Regions from separate parts of the Acidocella sp. MX-AZ03 genome, predicted to be linked through region 2. Evidence: predicted binding sites of a transcription regulator. Region 2 holds the regulator's gene; the other holds the start of a gene.
What was found. The regulator HrcA, encoded in region 2, represses chaperone genes, less so after heat shock. The targets are predictions, from matches to a motif close to GTTNGCACTCNCNNNNNGNGAGTGCNAAC.
Positions count from the first base shown of each region.

Region 1: a site for HrcA is predicted at 1,775-1,803, ahead of groES (co-chaperone GroES). Genes of this name have one in related genera too.

Region 1 is NZ_CP110774.1:2,415,720-2,419,125, forward strand. Features, by position in the region: gene GT370_RS13365 (thioredoxin family protein) at 1-215, shown strand, start outside; gene GT370_RS13370 (class I SAM-dependent methyltransferase) at 298-957, shown strand; gene GT370_RS13375 (lysozyme inhibitor LprI family protein) at 963-1,346, shown strand; gene GT370_RS13380 (usg protein) at 1,349-1,606, opposite strand; gene groES (co-chaperone GroES) at 1,875-2,168, shown strand; gene groL (chaperonin GroEL) at 2,233-3,406, shown strand, end outside.
Region 2 is NZ_CP110774.1:1,337,508-1,340,913, reverse strand. Features, by position in the region: gene GT370_RS07620 (hypothetical protein) at 1-58, shown strand, start outside; gene GT370_RS07615 (trypsin-like peptidase domain-containing protein) at 52-1,197, shown strand; gene hrcA (heat-inducible transcriptional repressor HrcA) at 1,277-2,344, opposite strand; gene rph (ribonuclease PH) at 2,396-3,109, shown strand; gene ispD (2-C-methyl-D-erythritol 4-phosphate cytidylyltransferase) at 3,273-3,406, shown strand, end outside.

The DNA.
Region 1 (3,406 bases), 1.1 Mb from region 2:
TGGAAGCCGCGCCAGTGCGGGATCTGTTCAAGGACAAGCATGTCGCGCTGCTGGTGGGGGACTGGACCAACCGCGACCCGGCCATCACCGCCTTGCTGACGGCCAGCCACCGCGCCGGCGTGCCGCTCTATCTCTATTATCCGCCGGGCGGCGCGGCGGCGATTTTGCCGCAAATCCTCACCCCCGGCATCGTGAAAGCGGCGCTGCAAGGTTAAAAAACCTTTACGGCCATTGCGCCTGAGCCCAATCCGCGCAAAATTCGGTTACGATAAAATGACAGGCGTCAAGGACTTGAGGATGCAGGATGTCTCCGGCGCGGCGCTGTCCGGCCCACGCGCGAAACTGGATGCTGACAGCATCAAAGCCACCTATTCACGCTACGCGAAATCCTATGACAGCTGGTTCGGGCTGGTCTCGGGCCACGCGCGCCGCGCGGCGGTGGCAGCGGTGAACGCGGCCCCCGGCGCCAAGGTGCTGGAGGTGGGGGTGGGCACCGGGCTGGCGCTGCCGCTCTACAGCCCGGCCAAGCGCATCACCGGCATTGATTTGTCGGACGACATGCTGAACATCGCCCGCGACCGCGTGGCCGAGATGGGGCTGCGCCATGTCGAGGCGCTGGAAGAGATGGACGCGCAGGCGACCAGCTTCGAGGATGGCAGCTTCGATGTCGCGGTGGCGATGTTCGTCGCCTCCGTGGTGCCGGACCCGCGGGCTTTGGTGGCGGAGCTGCGCCGGGTGGTGAAGCCGGGCGGGCGGATTTTGTTCGTCAACCATTTCGCCCGCGAGTCGGGGCCGATCTGGTGGATCGAGCGCGCCATGGCCCCGGCCTCGAAGCCGCTGGGCTGGCACCCGGATTTCCGGCTGGACCATATGTTCAAGGCCGCCGACCTCGCCCAGGCGCGGATCACGGATATGCGGCCGATCGGGCTGTTCCGGCTGGTGGAGCTGGTGCGCTAACCGCCATGCGCGGCATCATCCTGGTGGCTGGCCTGCTGCTGACCGGCCCGGCTTTGGCGCAGAACTGCGCCGACACGCAGACACAGACGGATCTGAATATCTGCTCCTATCAGGCGTTCCAGACCGCGGATGCGGCGCTGAATGCCAGCTACCGCACGCTGATGGCGAAACTCTCCCCGGCCGGCCAGACCGGCCTGCGCGAGGCCGAGCGCGACTGGGTTGCTTACCGCGACGCGCAATGCGGCTTCGAAACGATGGGCACGCAAGGCGGGAGCATCCACCCGCTGGTGCTCAATCAGTGCGAAACGGCGTTGACCCAGGCCCAGACCAGGCGGCTGGAAGCGCAGCTGCACTGCCAGGAGGGCGATGTCAGCTGCGGCGGCCAATAAAGCTAATGCAGCGTCAGCAGCTGGGCGTTGCGCCAGCCGGCGGGCTTGATCAGCTCCGCCTGGCCGACGCGAACCGAATGCAGCTTGCCATCCAGGTTGGCGGCCCAGAAATCCAGGAATTTATGCAAGGCGGGGAATTTCGGCGCGAGATCAAGCTCCTGCCAGATATAGCTCTGCAACAGGCCCGGATGGTCCGGCAGATGATAGAGGATCTCAGCGGTGGTCAGGCGGTAGTCGCGCATCTGCAAGGCAAGGGACATGCTTGGCACTCTCTCTTGAAGTCAGTGTTGGCAATCCCCGGGTTTCACCAGACTGCCACACACAGCCCCCTGCTGCGCAACTATAATCTTCAACGAAACCAGCAACTTAGCACTCAAAACCGGGAAGTGCTGCCGTTCTTGACTTACACTGCCGGCACAGGCTACATCTCTGGCACTCCTTCCAATGGAGTGCTAACAGCCGCGGTGCCGCACGATTGGGCCGGACAGGCTGGGAAGCTTTTAAGACATAATGTTTAGGAGCGATCATATGGCGAATTTCCGCCCCCTGCACGACCGCGTCGTCGTTCGTCGCATCACCCCCGAGGAAAAGACCGCGGGCGGCATCATCATCCCCGACACCGCCAAGGAAAAGCCGCAGGAAGGTGAAGTTGTCGCTGCCGGTTCCGGTGTGCGCAACGAGGCCGGCGTGCTGGTCGCGCTGGACGTCAAGGCGGGTGACCGCGTGCTGTTCGGCAAATGGTCCGGCACCGAGGTCAAGCTGAACGGCGAAGACCTGCTGATCATGAAAGAATCCGATATTCTCGGGATCGTCGCGGCCTGATTTTGAATGGTGGCCTTGAGGCCGCCGTCATCAGACGCTCAATTCAATTCAAGGAGCTAAACACATGGCTGCTAAAGATGTCCGTTTTGGTTCCGACGCGCGCGACCGCATGCTGCGCGGCGTCGATACCCTCGCCAACGCCGTCAAGGTGACGCTGGGCCCGAAGGGCCGTAACGTCGTCATCGAGAAATCCTTCGGCGCCCCGCGCATTACCAAGGACGGCGTGTCCGTCGCCAAGGAAATCGAGCTGTCCGATAAGTTCGAGAATCTGGGCGCGCAGCTGATCCGCGAAGTCGCCTCCAAGACCAACGACCTGGCCGGCGACGGCACCACCACCGCGACCGTGCTGGCTCAGGCCATCGTGCGCGAGGGTGTCAAGGCCGTGGCTGCTGGCCTGAACCCGATGGATCTGCGCCGCGGCATCGACAAGGCGGTTACCGCCGTCGTGGAAGAGCTGAAGGCCCGCACCAAGAAGATCACCAACCCGTCCGAGACCGCGCAGGTTGGCACCATCTCCGCCAATGGCGAGACCGAGATCGGCGAGATGATCTCCAAGGCGATGCAGAAGGTCGGCAATGAGGGCGTGATCACGGTTGAGGAAGCCAAGGGCATCCAGACCGAGCTCGATGTCGTCGAGGGCATGCAGTTCGACCGCGGCTATGTCTCCCCGTACTTCATCACCAACCCGGAGAAGATGGTTGCGGACCTCGAGAGCCCGTACATCCTGATCTTCGAGAAGAAGCTCTCCCAGCTGCAGCCGATGCTGCCGCTGCTGGAAGCCGTGGTGCAGACCGGCAAGCCGCTGCTGATCATCGCCGAGGATGTCGAGGGCGAAGCCCTGGCCACCCTGGTCGTGAACAAGCTGCGTGGCGGCCTGAAGATCGCCGCCGTGAAGGCGCCGGGCTTCGGTGACCGCCGCAAGGCCATGCTGGAAGACATCGCCATCCTGACCGGTGGCCAGGTGATCTCCGAGGATTTGGGCATCAAGCTCGAGACCGTGACCCTGAACATGCTGGGCCGCGCCAAGAAGGTCCTCATCGAGAAGGAAAACACCACGATCGTCGAGGGTGTGGGCGCCAAGGAGGACATCACCGGCCGCGTCAACCAGATCCGCGCGCAGATCGAGGAGACCACCTCGGACTACGACCGTGAGAAGCTGCAGGAGCGTCTGGCGAAGCTGGCCGGCGGCGTTGCCGTCATCCGCGTCGGCGGTTCGTCCGAGGTTGAGGTGAAGGAGC
Region 2 (3,406 bases):
GGCTCGGGCTTCATCATCGATGCCAACGGCACCATCGTCACCAATAACCATGTGGTGAAGGGCGCGAAGACCGTGACGGTAACGCTCTCCAATGGCGATACCTACCCGGCGAAGATCCTCGGCACCGATCCCAAGACCGATCTGGCGGTGTTGAAGATCGACGCGAAGAAGCCGCTGCCCTATGTCGAGCTGGGCGATTCCAAGGATGTCGAGCCCGGCCAGTGGGTGATCGCGATGGGCAACCCGTTCGGGCTGGGCAATACGGTGACGACCGGTGTGGTCTCCGCCCTGGGCCGCGATATCGGCGATGGCCCGTATGACCGTTTCATCCAGACCGATGCGCCGATCAATGAAGGCAATTCCGGTGGGCCGCTCTTCAACCAGAAGGGCCAGGTGATCGGCATCAATACCGCCATCCTGTCGCCCTCCGGCGGCTCGGTCGGCATCGGCTTCTCCATCCCCTCCGATATGATCAAGCGCGTGGTCACCCAGCTGGTGGCGCATGGCAAGGTGACGCGCGGCTTCCTCGGCGTTTCCGCGCAGATGATCTCGCCGCAGATGGCGCAGGCGCTGAAGCTGCCGATGAGCAACCCGAACAAGGATGGCGCGCTGATCGCCGCCGTGGCGCCGAACAGCCCGGCCGCCAAGGCGGGGCTGAAGGCGGGCGACGTGATCACCGCCGTGAACGGCCAGGCCGTGACCAATCCGGGCGATCTGGCCGAGGACATCGCCAATATCGACCCGAGCGGCAAGGCCGACATCACCTATCTGCATGGTGGCAAGTCGCAGGATGTCAGCGTTGCGGTGGAAGAGATGCCGAGCAACCCGGATGCCAGCTTCGAGCACGGCAATGGCGGCAATGGCGGAAGCCAGCAGAATGCCTCGCCGGCGGCGCTGGGCGTGACCTTGGCGCCGCTGACGCCGGATCTGCGCAACCAGCTCAACCTGCCGGATGATGCCTCGGGCGCGGTGATCGTGAATGTGAAGCCGAACTCGCCGGCGGATCAGGCCGGGCTGCAGCAGGGCGATCTGCTGGTCGGCGTCGGCGCCACGGATGTGAACAGCCCGGATGAGGCGGTGAACGCGATCAAGGCCGCGCGCAAGGGCGGGGCGGATGCGGTGGCGCTGCGCATCGTCCGCCAGGGCCAGGCTCTGTTCGTCGGCATCGCCCTGGGCGACGGCAAAAACGGAAACTGACAAAAGTTTTTGAGGGTGCGGGGAACTTTTTCCAAAAAGTTCCCCGCACGGGCCGGTGCCAGGGCACCGGCCTTTTTTATTACCCCAGCAACCGCCCGATCACCCGCGCGGTATAGTCAACCACCGGAATGATCTTCCCGTAATTGATCCGCGTCGGCCCGATCACCCCGATCGCGCCCACGATCCGGTCCTGCGCGTTGCGCGCCGGGGCGACGATCATCGAGACGCCGGCGGAGCCAAACAGCCCCGATTCGGCGCCGATGAAAATCCGCACCCCGTCCGATTCCTCGGCCAGATCCAGCAGCTTCAGCAGCGTCTCCTCGGTTTCCAGCCGCTCGAACAGAGCCTGGATGGCGGATAGTTTTTCGAGCTGGTCGATATCCTCCAAAAGCCGCCCCTGGCCGCGCAGAATCAGCGAGCCGGAGCGCCCTTCCTGGCCCCAGGTGGCGAGCCCGGCTTCGATGACGGCGCTGGTCAGCTCGTCCAGCGCACTGCGGTCGGCGGTCAGCTCGGCGCGTACCCGGCCGCGCAGCTCGGTGAGGGTGAGGCCGGCGAGCTGGGCGTTGAGGAAATTGCTGGCCTGCTGCAGGGCCGAGGGCGGCAGGCCGGGCGGGGTTTCGATGATGCGGTTTTCCACCTGGCCATCGGCGGAGACCAGCACCACCAGCGCGCGCCCCGGCGAGAGCGGCACGAATTCGATATGTTTCACCGGCCCTTCGCCCTTCGGGGCCAGCACCAGCCCGGCGGCGGCGGACAGGCCGGAGAGCAAGGTGGAGGCCTGGGCCAGCGTATCCTGCATCGAGCGGCCGGAGCCGGCGAGGGCGAGGTTGATATTGGTCCGCTCCTCCTCCGAAAGCTCGCCGAATTGCAGCAGCCCGTCCACGAACAGCCGCAGGCCGCGATCCGTCGGCAGCCGGCCGGCGGAGGTGTGGGGGGAGAAGAGCAGTCCGGCATCGGTGAGGTCCGCCATCACGTTGCGGATGGTGGCGGGCGAAAGCTTGTGCGGAAGCAGGCGCGAAAGGGTGCGGCTGCCCACCGGCTCGCCGGTTTCGACATATTGTTCGACGATTTCGCGCAGCACGGCGGCGGAGCGGATGTCGAGCCCGGGCGGGAGCCGGGGCGGAGGGGATTTCTGTCTATGGTCCATCGGGCTAGGCTCGGATAATAGCACGGCGCAGCAGATGTAAGGAGTCAGATCATGCGGCCCTCCGGCAGAGAATTCAACGCCCTGCGCCAGGTCTCCATCGAGACCGGGTTTTCCCATCATGCCGAGGGCTCGGCGCTGATCCGCATGGGGCGCACCGAGGTGCTGTGCACCGCCAGCGTCGAGGGCCGGGTGCCGCCGTTCATGCGCGGCCAGGGCGAGGGCTGGGTGACGGCCGAATACGGCATGCTGCCGCGCGCCACCCATACGCGCGGCGAGCGCGAGGCGGCGCGGGGCAAGCAATCCGGCCGCACCCAGGAGATCCAGCGGCTGATCGGGCGCAGCTTGCGCGCCGTGATCGACCGCAAGGCGATGGGCGAGATCACCGTGACGCTGGATTGCGACGTGCTGAATGCCGATGGCGGCACGCGCTGTGCGGCGATCAGCGGCGCCTATGTGGCGATGGTGCTGGCTTTCCGGCAGTTGAAGGCGAAGAACGTGATCAAATCCATGCCGATGCTGGGGCAGGTGGCGGCGGTGTCCTGCGGGATTTATCAGGGCCATCCGGTCCTGGATCTGGATTATGCCGAGGATTCGGCGGCGGATGCGGATGCGAATTTCATCCTGACGGCCGCGGGCGGGATTGTGGAAATCCAGGCGACGGCGGAGAAATCCAGCTTTGACGAAGCGGCCTTCAACAAGCTGCTGGGCCTGGCCCGGCAGGGGACGGCGGAGTTGTTCAAGGCCCAGAAAGCGGCGTTGGGTTAAGGTATAAAAGTTTTTTGGTGCCGCTTTTTTTCAAAAAAGCGGCGAAAACGTCTGGGGCGGTGACAACGCCGTCGTCAACACCCCGAACGTTTGTGGGGACTTTTTGAAAAAAGTCCCACACCCCCAAAAACTTTTGCAAATTTGGGTGAGAAGGGCAGGGGCTATGAATATCGGGCTGATTGTGGCGGCGGGGCGGGGCTATCGCGTTGGCGGGCCGCTGCCGAAGCAATATCTGCCGCTTAAAGGGGCGCCGATTCTGCGCCACACCATCCAGGCCCTCACCCGCCATCCGGAAAT